Regions from separate parts of the Subtercola sp. PAMC28395 genome, predicted to be linked through region 2. Evidence: predicted binding sites of a transcription regulator. Region 2 holds the regulator's gene; the other holds the start of a gene.
What was found. The regulator HspR, encoded in region 2, represses chaperone genes until heat shock. The targets are predictions, from matches to a motif close to AAGTTGAGTCNNNNNGACTCAACTT.
Positions count from the first base shown of each region.

Region 1 (10,346 bases), 650 kb from region 2:
GCACCCGCGGGTTGACCCGGGTGCCCGCGCTTTCAGTGCTCACGAGTCCATACTCTCACTTGTGAATCATACGCTTCGTATGATTGACTCTTGCGAGTGACCGAATCCCGTCAAACCGAGTCCGCGCCTCCCATCGGGTCTGTGTCGACCAGCCGTGTCGAAGCGTTCAGCGACGGGGTGTTCGCCATCGCAACCACCCTGCTCATTCTCGAGATCACCGTGCCTCGTGTCGGTGAAGAGGGAGACCTGTTCGCCGCACTGTTCGCCCTGTGGCCCTCGTATGTCTCGTACCTCGTGAGCTTTCTCACCATCGGTGTGATGTGGATCAATCACCATTTCTTGATCGGCCTCTTCGCGCGCGTGGATCGGCCACTGCTTTTTCTGAACCTCGGCCTACTCGCGGTTGTCGCGTTCATCCCGTTCCCCACGGGCGTGCTCGCCGAGTACCTGGTCGACGGCACGACTGCTCAGCTCTACGCTGCTACCGCTCTCTACGGCGTCACGATGGTGCTGCTGACGACGATGTTCCTGCTGCTCTGGCTGCACGTGCGCCGGTCTGGTTCGATCCTCAAGAGCGCTGAAGCGGCACACCCGGTGGCGAAGCGGGCGATCGTCTTCTGCGTGATTGCCGCTGCCGCCTACCTCGCAGCGATCGGAATTGCAGCAGTTGTGCCTGTTGTCTCGCTCGTTCTGTTCACCGCCGTCGCCGCGCTCTTCGCCGTCGGACGTCTCGCGCGTTCGTGACCGCACGGCAGCTGGATGACCGGCACGAACTCGATTCTGACGCCCGACCCTGGGCTGGCCGACCGAGGCCGCTTCGGTTCGCTCTGTCGGCTTCGTCTTCAGACATCGAGACGTTCATCCGCGGATCACTGGGCCACCCCGGGCCCTGGAGGCCCTCCTACGTCTTCGACCATGGGGCCACCGTGCTGATTGCCCGAGCTTCGGCCGGGGCACTGGGATCGCAGGAACTCGTTCCTGCGAGTTGGGGCTACCTGCCCCTGTGGAACAACGGCGAGCTCGCACCTGTCACGAGCGTGGGCATCGAGCGGATCGGCATGAACGGGTTGTTCCGCGACACGCTTCGAGACCGGCGATGCCTGATTCCGTTGACGGGCTACTTCGACTGGAAGGACGAACCGGGGGCATCGGAGCCGTTCTTCGTCTCGGGGAATGCGCCGATGATGGCTTCGCTGGGCGTCTACAACGTCTCGGCAGCAAAACCACGAGAACGCCTTTCCGTGGCATTCATCACGAGAGACGAAACGGTCGACGCTCGTCGACGCACGGCTCCGATGATTCTCGGCCGGGGCGATTGGAGTGCCTGGCTCGATCCGGGAGCCGATGCCCGGAGCCCCTCCTTTCTGCAGGAACTGAAGCGCCGCGCGATCGAGAAAGCAGAGAAGCTCACCATGCATCGCGTCTCCGATCGCATCAACCTGGTGAATCCGCGCAATTCAGCGAGCCTCATCGCGCCGAGATGACGTCGGTTCGCGTCGCGCACGATCGGCGAGATCAAGCCAGATTTTGACGAAATCGCCCCTCGGCGATATAACTGATTAGGGGAAGGCAAGTACCTCGAAAATCAAGCCCTCCTCTCAAGCACAATGCTGGACTATCGTTGGATCTCGGGTGGAATCGGTTCTACCCGCGCCCCGCAGCCAGAAGGGATTCACAGAACCGTGTCTACACATGATGTGACAGCTCCGCAGAAACACGAACTGATGTCTGCCGAACAGAACGTGCAGCGCATCATGCGCACCGGAACGGTCTGGTTCGCTGCGGCTGTCGGGTCTGTCGCCGTTGTACTCGGCCTTCTTCTTTCGTCTGGCTGGCGCCCGGCCGTGCTCACCGGCGGGGTCAAACTTCTCTGGTGGGTCGGTTCGAGTCTGGTCACGGTGAGTATCGGCCTGATCGGATGGTCGGGGTGCCCGATTCTCGAAGTCGACGTTCCCACGGCTGACAAGAACAAGACCCGCACCATGCAACTCGGCACGATGCTCTTCATCGTCGGCAGCGCTGCCGCGCTCTTCGCGGTTCTGCTCGGACCAGCGGGCTGACGTTCAACGCGCTCTGGCCCACGACGGCCGAGTTCGCCTGCTGCCTCGTCGCCGCCGTCAGGCTCGGCTCGTGGTCGGGCTCCCCCACTTCACCCACGCTGCAACGTAGATCGCCAACCCGGCGATCAGGCCCACGATCACCCACAGCACGATCAAGAAATCGATCCACGAACCGATCGGCGGCGAACCCGGTAGAAAGGTTCGCAGCGGAATCGTTGCGAAGAGCATCGCGCCCATCCAACTCATGAACGACGCCTCGACCTTACGCCGCCCGCGATAGACCGTGATCGCCACGAAGAGTACAAGCACCGGCATCGCGACCATGAGCCCCAGCAGCACGATGCCGAACGCGACAGTGCTCGCGGAGCGGGTGGCTGAAACGGAGATGACGGGCAGGTCTTCCGTCTCGCCGGCCACCGTCACATTCACTGTGTCGGTCGGTGTCTCCCGACCCGCCAGGCTCCACCCCGGCATGTCTCCGGTGAGGTAGACCTTCGTGGGAACCGGTGTCGCAACCCCATCAACCGTCGTGTACGCAATGACCACCAGATTCTGCTGGCGATAGGAGTCGAATGGCCATTTCTCGACCTCACCCGGCGTGAGCAGGGTCACGGTCTTGGTGCCGGGAATCGAGTCCTTCGCAAAATCGATCGATTGGTTGCCTTCGACTGGTGAAATGATCACACTGACCTGTTCCGGGAGGAACGCGGAATCGACGGGCTGGATCTGGTCGGATGTCACGAGCTTGAGTTGCATGGTGATGCTCTCGCCGACAGGGTTGACGGCCTGCGGAGTGAGCAAGACGGTCACCCCTCCGACCGGAGCCGTGGAGTCCTTCTCGCCCACCGAGACCACTCGTCCGCTCGAGGCATAGAGCAACACGACGCCGACATACACGAGTGCCGCAAGTGCGACCGCGCCGACGAGAATCCAGCGCCTGCGGGATGCCCGGCGAGCGCGCGGCGCAGGCGTGACTCCCGTCGGGGTCGGCGTTTCGTGCGTTGTCACAAGGCGAGCCTATCGAGCGGGCTGCTGCCGGGCATCCATTCGCCTCGGCAGCATGGCGCGAACGCTGTGGCGCCGCGACTCAGACGGCCGCCCGCGCCGCGGAGCGCACGATGAATTCAGCTGCGGCACTGTTCGCCTCGGCCACGGCATCAACCGCGTCACCGCCGCGGAAGTACGAAAACGACAGCGCGGCGCTGAAGACGTCGCCCGCTCCGATGGCCTGGCCCACCGTATCGATGGGGTGCGCAGCGACATGGGTGGGCATGCCCGCGCAGAAGACAGTCGCCCCTGCACTGTTCTGGGTGACGACGAATCGCACTTGGGGATAGAGACCAGACCAGTTCCTGGCAACGACAAGCGCATCGGAGATGTCTTCGTCGGAGAAGACGACGAGGTCGAACTGCGGCAGGATGTCGGCATGCTCGATGAATGCACGCTTGACCACAACCGACTCATCGGTCACGTCGCGAAGATAACCCTGTGCGATCAGAATCGTGACGGCGTGCGATGGTGCGGCAGCCGTCACCTGGCGAATGTAGTCCGCAGTCAGGGTGGGCAGGAGTGGAGCGACCACCAGAATGTCGGTTGACGCGAGACGATCCGCGACCACGTCATTCAGGGGCACCGATTTCGCAGTCTCCGAGAGATAACACTCCTGTCGCCGCAGGCCACCCTCGATGATGTTGCGGTAGAGCATCGTTCTTCCCGGCTGCGGCGGGTTCAGAAAATGAAGGCCAGCTCCCAGACCGAGAAAATCGTCTGAGTACGGGGCGAGAACGTACACATCGTCGACGCCGTTCCTGCTGAACTGGGGCGCCATGTAGACGGCCGGCGAGCCAGCCGAACTCCCCGTGTCGCCAGCGTCGACCGTCGCACTGGTGCCGGCACCATTGTCGATTCGGTGCTCGTCGGTCAGGTCTTCGACGGTGCGGTTCTGGTCGATACACACGTGACCCACGATCGTCACGCTCGGCGAGAGTTGTGAGTGCAGGGCAGTATCCATGTCAAGAGGGCCAACTCGAGACCCGCTTCGCGTATTCCGCCGTGGGTGCGCGCCCTACACGGCCTGGTTGATACGAACAGTGTTACCCGACGGGTCGCGGAAGGCACAGTCGCGTGGGCCCCACGGCTGGTCGATCGGCTCCTGCAGCACCTCGGCTCCCGAGGCCCGAACCCGCTCGAAGGTCGCATCGAGGTCATCGGTACTGAAGACCATGATGGGCAGGACGCCCTTCGTCAACAACTCCTGAAGGGCGTCGCCGTCGGCCTGCGAGCGACCGGCGTGGGGCTCCGAGAGCACGATCTCGAGCCCGGGCTGCGCATCGCTGCCGAGCGTGAGCCAGCGGTAGCCACCATTGGCGACGTCGTTGCGCACCGCCAGACCCAGCGCGTCGCGGTAGAAGCCCAGTGACTCATCGACGTCATTGACTGTGATCTGGGAGTATCTGAGTGAAATCGTCATGTCAGCAACGCTAGACGGATGCCCGCGCCGCTGCTTCTCGAATCCTGCTCGCCTGCGGTGCACCGCTTGCCCGCCGTCGCGGACGAGTCTGTTCTTGCGCGATCCTGGTCGGCATAACGATCACGGCAGGGTGCTCGCGTGCCCGATACACGCTCGGAGGTTCGCCGACCAACTCGGTGAACCGCGTGCTGAACGACCCGAGCGAGGTCGAGCCGACGGCCATGCACGCGTCGGTCACACTCATGCCGGCCCTCAGCAACGCCATCGACCGCTCGATGCGACGGGTCATGAGGTAGCCGTACGGAGTCTCGCCGTAGGCCGCGCGGAACAACCGCGAGAAGTGCGCGGGCGACATCATGGCGCGCGCAGCCATGGTCGGTACGTCAAGCGCCTTCGCGAAGTCGCGGTCGATGAGGTCGCGCGCCCGGCGCAGGTGCGCGAGGTTGGCAAGCTCTGCGGGCGTCATGCGACGACAGTACCCCACAGTTCGGCCGCAGGGGGCCGCATATACAGAGATGCCCCGAGTGAATCTCTTCCGTGAAGAAGGATCCGCTCGGGGCACCTTCCCGTTCCCCAGGGAACGAGTCTCGGGTTACGCGGCCAGGGGCAACCCGGCGTCGGCGATGGAACCAGCAACCACCACGAGAGAGCCATCGTGGGCATCGACGGTGACGGAGCCACCATCGCTGAGCGCACCTGTCACCAGGAGATCGGCGATGCGATCATCCACCTCGCGCTGGATGACGCGGCGAAGCGGGCGTGCGCCATACTCGGGCTCGTACCCGGTCGACGCGATCCAGTCGATCGCGGCGTCGGTCACCTCGATGGTGACGTTCCGAACGGCCAGACGGGCCCTGGTCGCACCGAGCAGCAGGTCGACGATCTCACGCAGCTGCGCGGTCTCGAGCTTTCTGAACAGCACGATCTCGTCGATGCGGTTGAGGAGCTCGGGGCGCATCGCCTCGCGCAGCTTGCCCATCACGCGGTCGCGAAGGGCCTTGTCGCTGCCGAAACCGCCGCCAGCTGTCGGGTCGGCGACGAACCCGATGGCCCCGCCCCGGCTCGCCAGGAACTCCGAACCGAGGTTCGAGGTCATGATGATGACGGTGTTGCGGAAGTCGACTGTGCGGCCCTGGCCGTCGGTCAGGCGACCGTCGTCGAGCACCTGAAGAAGCAGATTGAAGACGTCTGGGTGGGCCTTCTCGATCTCATCGAACAGGATGACCGAGTAGGGGTTGCGGCGAACACGCTCGGTCAGCTGGCCGGCCTCGTCGTACCCGACGTATCCGGGAGGGGCTCCGACCAGGCGAGACACCGTGTGGCGCTCGCCGAACTCACTCATGTCAAAGCGCAGCATGGCCTTCTCGTCACCGAACAGGCTCGACGCGAGCGTCTTGGCGAGCTCGGTCTTGCCGACGCCGGTCGGGCCGAGAAACAGGAAACTGCCGACGGGCCGGTTCTGGTCGCCCATGCCGGTGCGGTTGCGGCGAACGGCCTTGGCGACGACAGTGACCGCGTCGTCCTGACCGATCACGCGCTCGTGCAGCTCGGTCTCGAGCAACGCGAGACGTTCACGGTCGACCTCGGTCAAGCGCTCGGCCGGGATGCCGGTGGCGCGCGCGATCACAGCTGCGATCTCGGGCTCACCAACCGTGGTCGACAAGCCTGTCGTCGACCCTGAGGATCGACCGCGCAGAGGCGTCGCAGGCAGAGACGTCGCAGTGTGACCAGCCGCGCCCGCGGAGAGCTTCGCGTGCACCGTTCCGATCTCGTCGCGCAGCCGCGAAGCTTCTTCGTAGTGCTCTGCCGCGACGGCGGAGTTCTTCGAGGCTTCGAGATCTGCGAGCTGCACCAGTAAGGCAGAAGCGTCGAACTTGAGGCCCAGCTTCAGGCGCAGTCGCGCACCGGCCTGGTCGATCAGGTCGATCGCCTTGTCGGGGAGGAAACGGTCGGTGACGTAGCGCGCCGACAGCTCGACGGACGCGCGGATGGCCTCATCGGTGTAGGTCACGCCGTGGTGGTCTTCATATGCCCCGCGGAGACCCGCGAGGATCTTCACGGCGTCTTCGATGCTCGGTTCGCCGACCACGACGGGCTGGAAGCGGCGCTCGAGCGCAGGATCCTTCTCGATCGCACGGTATTCCTTGAGGGTGGTGGCACCGACCAGGTGCAGTTCGCCCTTTGCAAGTCGGGGCTTCAGGATGTTGCCGGCGTCCATTCCGCCTTCGCCGGAGCCGCCAGCACCGACGACGGTGTGCAGCTCGTCGATGAAGACGATCAGCTCGGACTTGTGGGCGGCGATCTCGTCCATCACTGTGGTGAGGCGCTCCTCGAAGTCGCCACGGTACTTCGTGCCCGCCAGCATCGCGGGCAGGTCGAGCGAGACGACACGCTTGCCGCGCAGTTGCTCGGGAACACCGCCGTCGACGATGGCCTGGGCGATCCCACCGATGATCGCGGTCTTGCCGACGCCGGCCTCGCCGATGAGCACGGGGTTGTTCTTGGTACGACGGGAGAGGATCTCGATGGTCTGCTCGATCTCGTCGGAGCGGCCGATCACAGGGTCGAGGTCGCCTTCGCGAGCCATCTCCGTGAGGTCGGTGCCGAACCTGTCGAGCATCGGGGTTTCAGACTCCGGGGACGCGGGCGACATCGGGTCAGACGCCTCGCCCGCGCTGACGGTTTCGCGCATTCCGGCTTGCAGGGCATCCGGAGTCACGCCGGCGGCGGCGAGCACCTGACCAGCCGGTGAATCCTGGTTGATGACCAGCGCGAAGAAGAGGTGCTCGGGGTCGATGTAGGTCGAGCCGGATGCCCGGGCGACCTGGTAGGCGTGAAAGAGCGTGCGCTGGGCCGACTGGGTCAGCGAAGGCAGAACATCGGGGCGTTCGGTCGACGACTGCGGCAAGCGCTGCTCGGCGGCGTGCGCGATCGCAGAGGGGCTCGCTCCGAGGCGGGCAATGGCGTCGGACGCGGGTTCCTGTTCAGCGATGACCCGCAGAATGTGCAGGGCATCGAGCTCGCTCTGGCCGTGGGAGAGCGCAAACTGGCCGGCCTCGGCGAGTACCTCGTGGGTACGCCGGCTCATGAGCCTGCTGATGTCGATGGGACGACCGGCTTGGGCGGCGCGCTCACCCTGCAGGTAGCGGGCGAGGAATTCGTCGAACGAGCTGGAGCCTTCGGCCGCGGGGCCGAGGTTGTCGGGTGAAATGGGCAAGTGGTCCTCCTGTGAAACTTGAGTGCCTTCGTATCAAGTTAACGCACACGACGCGACTCTATTCCCGAAGAGGGTGCATGCCCTTCGTACGAGCCGAAACTGTTTCGTGACAGCGCAAAGGCCTCTGCATACCATGGGAGGGTGGACGTGCTGACGCGTTCAGGGGCGCGAGGATTCGATGACGAACGAAAAACCGAACATTCTGCTGATTCTCGCCGACGACATCGGTTGGTTCGATGTCGGGGCGTATCATCGCGGGATCATGGGCACTGAGACGCCCAACATCGATCGCATCGCGGCCGAGGGCGCGATGATGACCGACAACTATGCGCAGGCTAGCTGCACGGCCGGGCGGGCGGCGTTCATCACTGGGCAGATTCCGCTCCGCACCGGGCTCACGACAGTCGGGTTGCCCGGGGCCGAGCAGGGAATCCAGGATTCCGATCCGACCCTCGCTGAGCTCATCAAGCCGGAGGGCTACCGAACGGCGCAGATCGGCAAGAACCACCTCGGCGACCGTAACAAGTTCCTGCCGACGGTACACGGCTTCGACGAGTTCTACGGCAATCTGTACCACCTGAACGCCGAAGAAGAGCCCGAGCAGCCCGAGTACCCCAAAGAACTGCCGATCTTCCAGCAGCTGTTCATTCCGCGCGGCGTGCTCGACTGCAAGGCGAGCACCGTGGATGACCCGACCGTGGATCCGCGGTTCGGGCCCATCGGTAAGCAGACGATCACCGACACTGGGCCCCTCACGCGCAAGCGCATGGAGAGCATCGAGGATGACCTGCTCGAGCACTCGCTCGATTTCATCGACCGCGCCGTCGCCGCAGACGAGCCCTTTCTCCTGTGGCACAACACCACGCGGATGCATGTATGGACGCATCTCTCGGAGCGCTGGAAAGACAAGACCGGCCTCGGTGTCTACGCCGACGGGATGCAGGAACTCGACTGGGTCGTCGGAGAACTGCTCGCCAAACTCGACGAGCTCGGCATCGCGGACAACACGATCGTGGTGTTCGCCAGCGACAACGGTTCAGAGGCCTTCACCTGGCCCGACGGCGGCACCTCGCCCTTCCGCGGCGAGAAGGGTCTCGGCTGGGAGGGCGGCTTCCGCTCCCCACTCGCCATCCGCTGGCCGGGAAAGATCCCCGCGGGCCAGGTGCTGAACGGCATCTTCTCCCTCGAAGACATCCTGCCCACCGTCATGGCCGCAGTCGGTAGACCCGAGGTCAAAGAAGAACTCCTCGAGGGAGCCGACTTCGGCGACAAGCACTTCAGGGTGCACATCGACGGCTACAACCAGTTGCCCTACCTGACAGGCGAAGTCGACGAGTCGCCGCGCCACGAATTCTTCTACTACGGCGAACGAGACCTCTTCGCGCTGCGCTACAACAACTGGAAGGTGCACTTCCAGACGAAAGACGACTGGTTCCATGGGGCCATCGTGAAGAGCACCGTTCCGCAACCCGTCAACCTGCGCGTCGACCCGTTCGAACGCCACATGGAAGACCCGGCCTACCCCCTGTATGCCGGCGAGAAACTCTGGACCGTGCTTCCGGCAGCAGCCATCGTGCAGCAACACATCGCGACCTTCACCGAATTCCCCCCAACCCAGGCCCCACCGGACTTCAACCCACAAGCCATCGTCGACAAGGTAGTGAACGCAGCCGCACAGAGGCACGGCAACTGAGAGCTTCCACGACACTGCACACAGAAAAGCTGCGACCAGCCGGAGAACCACGAGTTCCCGGCAGCCGCAGCTGACCTGTTCACGAAAGCGGTCAGACGAGCAGACCGGTGATCGTGCCGAGCAGGGTGTCCACGTCGAAATCCGCCGTGGGTGCGTCTTTGACGATCTTGCCGAGTCGCAGCACGACGACACGGTCGGTGACCTCCAGCACGTGAGGCAGGGTGTGCGAAATGAAGATCACACCCAGCCCCTTCGCTTTGGCGGCACGGATGACCTGCAGGACTTCCTTCGACTGTCTCGCGCCGAGGTGGTTCGTGGGCTCGTCGAGGATGATGACCTTGCGTGCCCACGACACTGCACGGCCGATGGCGACAGCCTGGCGCTGCCCACCAGAGAGCTGGGAAACGGGGCGGTTCGACGCCGGCACCGCAATACCGACACGCTCAAGGTCGGCGTGGGCTTCAGCATCCATTCGCTTCTGGGCCAGGAATCCGAGCTTGCCGAGGATGCCCGGGCTCGGGATCTCGCGACCGAGGAACACGTTCGAGCTCACCGAGAGGTGGGGAGCGAGGCTCGACTCCTGATAGAGGGTCTCGACGCCGGCTTCGAGCGCTTCGTGCGGGCTCTTCCAGTGGCGTTCGACGCCCTCGAGCAGAATCTGGCCTGAGTCCGGCTGATGCGCCCCAGCGAGCGCCTTCACGAGTGTCGACTTGCCGGCGCCGTTGTCGCCGACCAGGCCGATGACCTCTCCGGCCCTGACGCTGAGGCTCACGTCATCGAGAGCGACGACGCTGCCGTACTTCTTGGAGATGTTGCGTACTTCGTAGAGAGGTGCATCTGCGAGGGTCATGAGCGTCTTCCGTTCGCGCGCAGGGCCTGCAGCGAGACCGCTGCGGCAATGAGGAT
Region 1 is NZ_CP076547.1:412,981-423,326, forward strand. Features, by position in the region: gene KPL76_RS02015 (TetR/AcrR family transcriptional regulator) at 1-43, opposite strand, end outside; gene KPL76_RS02020 (TMEM175 family protein) at 97-744, shown strand; gene KPL76_RS02025 (SOS response-associated peptidase family protein) at 741-1,484, shown strand; gene KPL76_RS02030 (hypothetical protein) at 1,683-2,060, shown strand; gene KPL76_RS02035 (DUF4436 family protein) at 2,118-3,068, opposite strand; gene KPL76_RS02040 (carbohydrate kinase family protein) at 3,148-4,071, opposite strand; gene KPL76_RS02045 (VOC family protein) at 4,126-4,530, opposite strand; gene KPL76_RS02050 (helix-turn-helix transcriptional regulator) at 4,541-4,996, opposite strand; gene KPL76_RS02055 (ATP-dependent Clp protease ATP-binding subunit) at 5,123-7,747, opposite strand; gene KPL76_RS02060 (arylsulfatase) at 7,926-9,440, shown strand; gene KPL76_RS02065 (ATP-binding cassette domain-containing protein) at 9,532-10,290, opposite strand; gene KPL76_RS02070 (ABC transporter permease) at 10,287-10,346, opposite strand, start outside.
Region 1: a site for HspR is predicted at 7,763-7,787, ahead of KPL76_RS02055 (ATP-dependent Clp protease ATP-binding subunit). Genes of this name have one in related genera too.

Region 2 (10,346 bases):
AACCCCGACGAGGTCGTGGCTGTCGGTGCCGCACTGCAGGCCGGCGTGCTGAAGGGCGAGCGCAAAGACGTTCTGCTCATCGACGTCACCCCGCTCTCTCTCGGTATCGAGACCAAGGGCGGCATGATGACCAAGCTCATCGAGCGCAACACGGCCATCCCGACCAAGCGCAGCGAGACCTTCACCACTGCAGACGACAACCAGCCGTCTGTGGCCATCCAGGTCTTCCAGGGCGAGCGTGAGTTCACCCGTGACAACAAGAACCTCGGAACGTTCGAGCTGACCGGCATTGCGCCGGCCCCGCGCGGCATTCCGCAGGTCGAGGTCACCTTCGACATCGACGCCAACGGCATCGTGCACGTGTCTGCCAAAGACAAGGGCACGGGCAAGGAGCAGTCGATGACGATCACCGGTGGGTCGAGCCTGTCGAAGGACGACATCGCCCGCATGGTGCGCGAGGGTGAAGAGCACGCCGCAGAAGACAAGAAGCGCCGCGAGGCCGCTGAGACGCGCAACACGAGCGAGCAGCTCGCGTACTCGATCGACAAGCTCATCAAAGACAACGAAGACAAGCTGCCCGAAGAGGTCAAGACCGAGGTGCAGGCCGATGTCGACGCTCTGAAGAGCGCCCTCGCCGGAGACGACGATGAAGCGGTCAAGTCGGCCTTCGACAAGCTCAACGAGAGCCAGTCGAAGCTCGGCCAGGCCATCTACGCCAACTCGCAGGCCGACGAAGCCGCAGCAGCCGCTGCAGCCGACCAGCCTGCCGAAGAGACGGCGAGCAGCGACGAAGATATCGTTGATGCTGAAGTCGTCGACGACGAAGAATCGAAAGAGCAGAAGTAATCATGGGCAAGAAAGACAAGTCAGGCCGCGGCAGTGACGAGTCTTCTGGCCCGTTCGACCCGACAGGTACGCCTGCCGGGCCAAGCGCCCCTACCGGGTCTGCCGCAGACGCGACAGACCCGGTGACGGGCGAGCCCGTCGAAGACGCCGCCTTCATCGAGGCCGAAGGCCCAGATGTCGAAACGCACACCGATGCTGGTGAGGGCGAGAACGCAGAAGCAACAGGAGAAGAGGAGACCGTGGGAGATGACCAGTTCAACGACGACGATCTGAGCTTTCTGGATGCTGTGAGCGCTGGTGAGGCTGAGGCGACTGCCGCTGTCGACCTGGCGGCCGAACGTCTCGCAGACCTGCAGCGGGTGACCGCTGAGTACGCCAACTATCGCAAGCGCACCGAAGCCAACCGGGAAGTCGAGCGTGAACGGACGGTCGGTGACGTGGTGAAGGTTCTGCTGCCGGTTCTCGACGACTTCGACCGTGCTGAGAAGCACGGCGACCTTGCTGAGGGCCCGTTCGCTTCCATTGTGGCGAAACTGCGAACCGGGGTCGAGCGTTTCGGTCTGAAGCCCTTCGGAGCTGCTGGCGAGCCCTTCGATCCCCAGCTGCACGAGGCGATCTTCCAGCAGCCGAGCGCAGACGTGCAGGTCGAGACCATCTCTGATGTCGTCGAGACCGGTTACTTCCTCGGTTCGACGCTGCTCCGTGCGGCGAAGGTTGTCGTAGCGGTGCCGAATGGCTAGCCAGGATTGGTTCGACAAGGACTTCTACAAGGTCCTCGGGGTGTCGAAGGACGTCACGCCTGCCGACCTGAAGAAGCAGTATCGCAAGCTCGCGCGGCAGTTCCACCCGGACTCCAACCCTGGTGATGCTGCCGCCGAGGCGAAGTTCAAGGAGATCAGCGAAGCCCACTCGGTTCTCGCCGACCCCGAACAGCGCAAGGAGTATGACCAGATTCGCGCCATGGGTTCTGGCGCCCGCTTCACAGCGGGTGGCCAGGGCCAGGGCGGCGGCTTCGAAGACGTCTTCGGCGGCATGTTCGGCGGAGGTCGTGGCGGCGGCGGTGGCGGAGCCAATACGAGCTACTCGTACCAGCAGGGCGGCTTCGATGACCTCCTTGGAGGCATGTTCGGCGGCAGCCAGCCCGGGTTCGGTCAGCCCAGCGGCGGCTACCGCGGCTACGGCGGGCCGACACGCGGCCGTGACGTCGCTGCACGCACCACGGTGGACTTTCTCACCGCGACCAAGGGCGACACCATCAAGTTGCAGACGTCAGAGGGCAAGACCATCACGGTCAAGATCCCTGCCGGGGTCGCTGATGGGCAGAAGATCAAGCTGCGAGGCAAGGGTGAGGCGAGCCCCGACGGTGGCGAGACCGGCGACATCGTACTGACGATCGCCGTTCGCAAGCACCCGGTCTTCGAGCGAGACGGCCTGAACCTCAGGGTCAACGTTCCCGTCACCTTCGTCGAGGCGACCCTCGGGGCGACCATCGAGGTGCCCACGCTCGGCGGCGAACCAGTGAAACTCCGCGTCGGTGCCGGCACTCCGAGCGGCCGCGTACTTCGGGTCAAGGGCCGGGGGGTCGACACCCCGAAAGGCACGGGCGACCTGCTCGCTGTGGTCCAGGTGGCTGTGCCCTCGCACCTGTCTCCGGAGGCGCGTGACGCGCTTCTCGCGTTCCACGCGTTGGAACCCCAGGAGAACCCGCGTGCTGAGCTTCTGGCCAAAGCACACGAGTAAACAAGCGGTATCAGTCCAATAGTCCTGCGTAAGCGAATCAGACAGAACGGTGAGGTGACCTGCGATGACAATGCCTGTGGACGAGAATGCTCCACTGTTCGCCATCGCGGTCGCCGCCGAACTCGCAGAAATGCATCCGCAGACGTTGCGCCAATATGACCGGCTGGGGCTTGTGAGTCCCAGCCGAACGGCTGGCAAGTCGAGGCGTTATTCGCTTCGCGACGTCATGCAGCTGCGCGAGGTAGCGCGGCTGGGAGCCGAGGGCATCTCACTCGAGGGCATCAGGCGCATCCTCGACCTGGAGAACCTCAACCAGCAGCTGTCCAGGCGTGTGCGCGAGCTCGAGACCGCTCTCGCGGACGAGCTTCTCAATCGACCGGGTCGGCGCGTGTTCGCCGCTGGCCTCGAGGGCGAAGTCGTAAGCCTCAAGAGTGGCGTTCGCGCCCAGCGCCGCACCGAAGTGGTGGTCTGGCGACCGTAGCCCGCGCGCTACTCGATCGGCGTGTGACGGCGGATGAAAGAATGGGGGCATGACGACCCCCGCACTCGGCCTTCTTCTCGACATCGACGGGCCCATCGCCTCACCCCTCACGCGGTCTGTCGTGGTGCCGAGCATCCTCACCGACCTCGTCACCCTGACGGCAGGCGGCGTGCCGATTGCCTTCATCACGGGCCGCTCGGCCGACTTCGTGAAGGAGCAGGTCATCGCTCCGCTGATGGCCGGAGGCCTGGGTGAAGCCCTCGAGAACGGTGGCCGGATGTTCGTCGTCGCTGAAAAGGGTGCCGTCTGGTTCACGGTCGGCCCTGAGGGCGCCGGTGAGACGCAGGTCGATGAGACGGTGGCGCTGCCGGCTGAGTTCGCCGCGGGCATCCGTGCCGTCGTACGCGAGAAGTTCAGCGAGCTGATGTTCTTCGACGAGACGAAGCTCGCCATGGTCTCTGTGGAACAGTTGACGACGGTCGACGCCGAGACGTACCAGAGCGCTCAATTGCGGTACAACGAGGTCGCTTTCGACGCTCTGGTGGAGCGTGGGCTTGGTGCTCGATACGGCGACCGCGAGGTCAGGAATGCGGCGGGGCACATCCCGTTCCGCATCGACCCGACCATCATCTCGACCGACGTCGAATCAGTGACACTCGACAAAGACCGCGGGGCCGAGCGTGCGTTGTCGCACTTCATCGACGAGGGCGACCTGCCATCGCTCTGGCGAACCGTCGGTGACTCACGCAGCGATTACAAGATGGCCGACTACCTGCACTCGGCGGGTTACGACGTCGCCCATGTGGATGTCCGGCCCTCCGATGGCGTTCTCGAGAAGCCGTACCCGGTCATCGTCGAGGGTGACCTCATCCATGACGAAGCGGGTGCCGCGTTTCTCCGATACTGGGTCGACAAGCTCGGCCTCTGACTTCTCGCGCCCGCGGGAGCGATACCCGTCAGGGCTTGGTGAGGGTGGTAGCCGAGCGGGATGCGGGATGCCCGGTCGCACGTCGCGCTGCGCCCGCCGCTGCTCGTGAAACGGCAAAGCGCAGCCTGGCCTCACGAATGCGTCGGCGAAGCAGCGCGATCGACAGGTCTTCGTGGATGCAGTAGGCGACGATCAGAGCGATTGCCCCTCCTGAGATGATGACCGTTCGCAGGATGGCCGCACCGACGTCGCCCTGCACGGCATCGGAGACGTCCATGCCTTCAGCGATACTGACGCAGGCGAAGAAGATCGAGGCGGCGACGATGAGATGCGTCTGGAGACCGACTCGAACTCCCGAGACAGCGAAGAGCACGATGACCCACGCGGCGTACCACGGGTGGATGACCGCGGACGAGAGCACGAGAGCTGCGAAGGCGAAACTGAGCCGCATCATCGGGTCGATGTTGCGTTTGGTGAGCATCAGCCATGCCACGATGACAGCCATCAGGGCCATCGCCGTGTACTTGACGATGTTCGCGCCGATCTCACCGTCGAGACCGACGGCACCGAACGCGCCGCCGAGCCCGATCGCGAGGATATTGACGGGCGCGTACCAGTGGGCGACCGCGCCAGGAGTTGCCAGAGTGAACACCCAGCCGAAACCGACATTCATCACGAACCCGAGTACGCCCAGGATCACGAACGAGATTGCCGCAGTGGCGACCCAGTACTTGATCGTGCTGCGGACGGTGCGATTCTGGCCTGCCCAGATGATGCCGATCACGGGTAGAGCGATGAGTGCGATGGGTTTCACCCCGATCGCAAGGGTCACGAGAATCGTGGCGATGATCGGCCGCTTGATCATGGCGTAGTACATGCCGGCAATGAGGAAGGCGAGCATGAGGGCGTCGTTGTGGCCGCCGACGATGAAGTTGAACATGATGATCGGGCTCGCGAGAACCAGCCACAGCACCTGCGAAGGGTCGAGCCCACGCAGGCGGGCGATGCGGTAGGCATAGAAGGCGATGCCCGCCACGCCCAGCACGGCGATCAGGCGGAAGATGGCGACCGCGGTGATGGGTGAGGTGCCGACGGAGCCGACGACGATCTGTTCGATCCACAGGTAGACCGGGCCGTAGGGCGTCTTCGCGCTCGCCCAGAGCGGGTCGACCCCGATGTTGAACCACCCCTGGATCGCCGAGATGCCGTCGAGGTACGGGTTGAAGCCGCCCACCATGAGCCGGCCCTGGCCGACGTAGGCGAAGAGGTCACGAGAATACAGGGGCACCGCGACGATGAGAGGAACGGCCCAGACAGCGGCAGCAACGATGACGCGCCGCAGGGCATCCGGTGGATTGGCTCGCAACTGCACGCCGAGTTTGAGCCAGGCGATCACCAGCAGGAGGCTGGCCCCGATGACCACGATGGTAGCGGTATGCACGAGGAGGACGTTGGAGCGGAGTGCGTCGATGAACGCCCAGCTTCGCACGTTCGAGCCGGGGCCGAGCCAGCCGACGGCGAGGGAGCCGAGCGCGATGAAGAGAGACCCCACCAGGCCAAGGATGAGCGGGGACCCCAGTTCACGCCTCAAAATACTCTTCACTGTCAACACCTTATGTTGAACAGGCTGGAAACGGGGTGATGATCGATCAAACACTGGAATTCAGTCGCCGCAGGGCGTAAAATTGAGTGTAAGAGACTCAAGTTTTGTAGTCTCTGTTTCACAGACCCAGGAGAACTCAGATGCCGCAAGGCGGTCAGCAGGGTGGCCAGAACGGTGGCCAGCAGGGCGACGAGGAGCAGAGCGCGCTGCAGAAGTATGGAGTCAACCTCACCGACATCGCGGCGAGCGGCAAACTCGACCCGGTGATCGGTCGCGACGCCGAGATCCGGCGCGTCAGCCAGGTTCTGACGCGCCGCACCAAGAACAATCCCGTTCTCATCGGTGAGCCCGGCGTCGGCAAGACGGCAGTGGTCGAGGGGCTCGCCCAGCGCATCGTCGCCGGTGACGTCGCCGATTCGCTGAAGGGCAAGCAGCTCGTCTCACTCGACCTCGCGGCTCTCGTCGCCGGCGCGAAATACCGCGGGGAGTTCGAAGAACGCCTCAAAGCTGTGCTGAAGGAGATCAACGACGCCGACGGCGAGATCATCACCTTCGTCGATGAGCTCCACACGCTGATGGGTGCGGGCGGTGGTGAAGGCTCTGTCGCAGCGTCGAACATGCTGAAGCCGATGCTCGCGCGCGGCGAACTACGGCTCATCGGGGCGACAACGCTCGACGAGTACCGCGAGTTCATCGAGAAAGACGCGGCGCTCGAACGCCGGTTCCAGCAGGTGTTCGTCGGCGAACCGAGTGTTGAAGACACCATCGCCATCCTGCGCGGGCTCAAGGAGCGTTACGAGGCACACCACAAGGTGTCGATCGCCGACGCCGCACTCGTTGCGGCGGCCTCACTCTCGAACCGGTACATCACCGGGCGGCAGCTTCCCGACAAGGCGATCGACCTCATCGACGAAGCCGCCTCGCGCTTGCGCATGGAGATCGACTCGGCCCCGGTCGAGATCGACGAGCTGCGGCGCAGTGTCGACCGACTGAAGCTCGAAGAGCTGGCGCTTACGAAGGAGAAGGACGAGGCGAGCAAGCAGCGCCTTGAGAAGCTCCGCCTCGACCTCGGCACCCGCCAAGCCGAGCTGACGGTGGTCCAGGAGCGCTGGGACAAGGAGCGCGCCGTGCTGAACCGTGTCGGCGAGCTCAAGACGAAACTCGACGCCGCCAGAATGGCTGCGGAACGGGCGCAGCGTGAGGGCAACCTCGAACGGGCATCCAGACTCCTGTACGGAGACATCCCGGTCATGGAGCGGCAGCTGCGCGAGGCCGAGAACGCCGAACAGAACCCCGATACCCCGCGTATGGTGAGCGACCAGGTCACCGAGGCTGAGATCGCTTCTGTCATTGCGGCCTGGACGGGCATCCCCGTCGACAAGCTCACCCAGGGTGAGACCGAGAAGCTCCTGAATCTCGAGGCAGAGCTCGGCAAGCGGCTCATCGGCCAGAAGCCGGCCGTGCGCTCCGTTGCCGATGCAGTCCGGCGCACGCGGGCCGGCATCTCCGACCCGAACCGGCCGACAGGGTCGTTCCTGTTCCTCGGGCCGACGGGGGTGGGCAAGACCGAGCTGGCCAAGGCGCTCGCGGAGTTCCTGTTCGACGATGAACGCGCGATGATCCGAATCGACATGAGCGAGTACGGCGAGAAGCACTCCGTCGCGAGGCTTCTCGGTGCGCCTCCCGGCTACATCGGGTACGAGCAGGGCGGGCAGCTCACCGAGGCGGTTCGACGGCGCCCCTACTCCGTGGTGCTCATGGACGAGGTCGAGAAGGCTCACCCCGAGGTCTTCGATGTGCTGCTGCAAGTGCTCGACGACGGCCGTCTCACCGATGGGCAGGGTCGTACGGTCGACTTTCGCAACACCATCCTGATCCTCACCTCGAACCTGGGTTCGCAGTACCTCGTCGACCAGTCGCTGTCAGACGCCACAAAAGAAGAGCTCGTGCTCGGAGTTGTTCGCCAGGCGTTCAAACCCGAGTTCATCAACCGGCTCGACGACATCGTGGTGTTCTCGGCTCTGTCGCACGACGACCTGTCGCAGATCGTGTCGCTGTATGTCGATCGTCTCGCCCAGAGGGTCTCCGAGCGCGGGCTGTCGCTGGCCGTGACTCCGGATGCCCGGGCCTGGCTTGCTGAGCGCGGCTACGATCCCGTGTACGGTGCTCGGCCGTTGCGCCGGCTCATGCAGCACGAGATCGACGACCGGCTCTCGATGCAGCTGCTCTCCGGAGCCGTGCGAGACGGGCAGACGGTGTATGTGGGGTTGGCGGCCGACGGCAGCGGGCTCACGGTTGCTCCGGCTGAAGAGGTCGTGCCGCTCGGCTGATAACGCAATCGTCGGCCCTGAGCCGAACCGACGCGAATAGTGTGTCGGTTTGAACGAGGGCCGACGAGTGCGTTTTTGCCTGGCCGGGGTGCGGTGAGGTGGATCGCAATCGAGTTATCCCGAAAGGGCATAGCCCTTTCGGCGCTGGCGTCGCGGCGAGCATCCACTGGATGCTCACCCATAGCGCCAGCGCGCTGTGTCAGGGTCTGGCTGCGAGGATGGCCGCAATACGGTGAGGCACGGTTTCATCCTGCAGCGACGTTGTATCGCCGAGCGGTCGCCCGTCCACCAGGTCTGCCAACAGGCGACGCATGATCTTGCCCGAACGGGTCTTGGGCAAGTCCGGCACGACGATGAGGTCACGCGGTTTGGCGATGGCGCCGATCTCACGGGTCACATGCGCGCGCAGAACGGCGGCCAGCTCGGCCTCGAGGGTCGCCCAGAACACGGGGTCTGCAGCATCCTGAGCAGAGATGTCACGCGAGGGGATCACGAACGCGGCGATCGCCTCGCCCGTCGTCACGTCGGTTACCCCGACCACGCCTGCCTCCCCGACGTGCGCGTGCGAGACCAGCGCCGACTCGATCTCGATGGTCGAGAGGCGGTGTCCCGACACGTTGATCACGTCGTCGACGCGGCCGAGCAGCCAGATGTAGCCCTCGTGGTCGTACTTCGCGCCGTCGCCGGCGAAGAAGAAGCCCTGCGCCGCGTACTTCAGCCAATACGAGTCGCGGTACCGCTCAGGGTTACCCCAGACAGTTCGGGCCATCGACGGCCAGGTTCCGTCGAGCACGAGGTAGCCGCCAGAGCCGAACGGCACCTCTGCGCCCTGCTCGTCTACGATGCGGGCGGTGAGGCCGGGCAGCGCGAAGGTCGCTGACCCGGGTTTCAGCGTGGTGACTCCCGGCAGGGGCGCGATGACGGCCGAGCCCGTCTCGGACTGCCACCACGTGTCGACGATCGGCGCCCGCCCGCCACCGATCTGGTCGTGGAACCACACCCAGGCCTCCGGGTTGATCGCCTCGCCCACGGTACCGAGCAGCCGGATGCTCGACAGGTCGAACTCGCCCGGCAGCCCGTCGGGGAACCACGTCATGAACGTGCGGATCAGCGTGGGAGCGGTGTAGTACGTGGTCACGCCGTAGCGTTCGATGATCTCGAAATGCCGGCCCGCGTGCGGGGTGTTCGGCGTGCCTTCGTAGATCACGCTCGTCGCGCCGTTCGAGAACGGGCCGTACAGAACGTAGGTGTGGGCGGTGACCCAGGCCAGGTCCGCGGTGCACCAGTAGACGTCGGTGGGCTTCGCGTCGAAGGCGGCCCAGTGGCTCCAGCTGGCCTGGGTCAGGTAGCCGCCGCTCGTGTGCACGAGGCCCTTGGGCTTGCCGGTGGTGCCGCTGGTATAGATGATGAAGAGGGGATGCTCGGAGTCGAAGTACTCGGCTTCGTGCGAGTCTTCTGCGGCGTCGACGACGTCGTGCCACCAGACGTCGCGCCCGGGGGTCCATGGCAGTTCGGGGGTGAGGGCGCCTGTGCGACGGATGACCAGCACGTGCTCGATCGTGTTGACGCCGTTCTCGGGGCCGGCCACGGCCTCGTCGGCATTCGCCTTGACGGGCACGGCCTTGCCGCGGCGGAACTGCCCGTCGCTGGTGACCAACAGCTTTGCGCCGGTGTCTTCGACCCGGAACCTCAGCGCCTCGGCCGAGAACCCGCCGAACACGAGCGAGTGGATCGCCCCGATGCGCGCGATCGCTAGCGTGACGACGATCGTCTCGGGGATGACGGGAAGGTACACGACCACGCGGTCGCCGGCCACGATCCCGAGCGCAGTCAGAGCGTTGGCAGCCTTCGCTACGCGGCGCTGCAGCTCGGCGTAGGTGATCTGCTCGCGGTCGCCCGGCTCGCCCTCGAAGTTGATCGCGACCACGTCGCCACGGCCCGCATCCACGTGCCTGTCGACGCAGTTGACTGCGACGTTCAGTCTTCCGCCGACGAACCACTGGGCATTCGGGATGCTCAGCAGAGGTTCGCCGTCGCCATCGAGCCCGGTGAAGTACGCGGGCACTTCGCTGCCGGCGCCTCGTGGGTCGCCGAACGCCGTCCACGCATCGTCGCGGGAGAGCGGGGTGGCCGGCTGCCAGGTGTGCGCCGTGTGCCAGCGCTCGTGCCAGTCGAGGCGATCGGCCTGCTGCTCCCAGTAGGCGACGGGGTCGGCGGCTGCACGTTCATGTTCACCGGCGTCGACGTTCGCGGCGGCGGTGAACGCCTCGCTCGGCGGGTAGAGGCGGTTCTCGCTGAGGAGATTCTCGATGGTCGCTGACACCCGTTCGACGCTACAGTGCCGCGGCGGTCGTCGGCCGCGGCACTGTCATGCGGTGTAACAGCCCGCTTGGTGGTCGCTGGTTGAGCAGCCCCGCT
Region 2 is NZ_CP076547.1:1,065,172-1,075,517, forward strand. Features, by position in the region: gene dnaK (molecular chaperone DnaK) at 1-846, shown strand, start outside; gene KPL76_RS05090 (nucleotide exchange factor GrpE) at 849-1,586, shown strand; gene KPL76_RS05095 (DnaJ C-terminal domain-containing protein) at 1,579-2,586, shown strand; gene KPL76_RS05100 (heat shock protein transcriptional repressor HspR) at 2,651-3,067, shown strand; gene KPL76_RS05105 (hypothetical protein) at 3,117-3,995, shown strand; gene mptB (polyprenol phosphomannose-dependent alpha 1,6 mannosyltransferase MptB) at 4,024-5,598, opposite strand; gene KPL76_RS05115 (ATP-dependent Clp protease ATP-binding subunit) at 5,739-7,928, shown strand; gene acs (acetate--CoA ligase) at 8,128-10,251, opposite strand.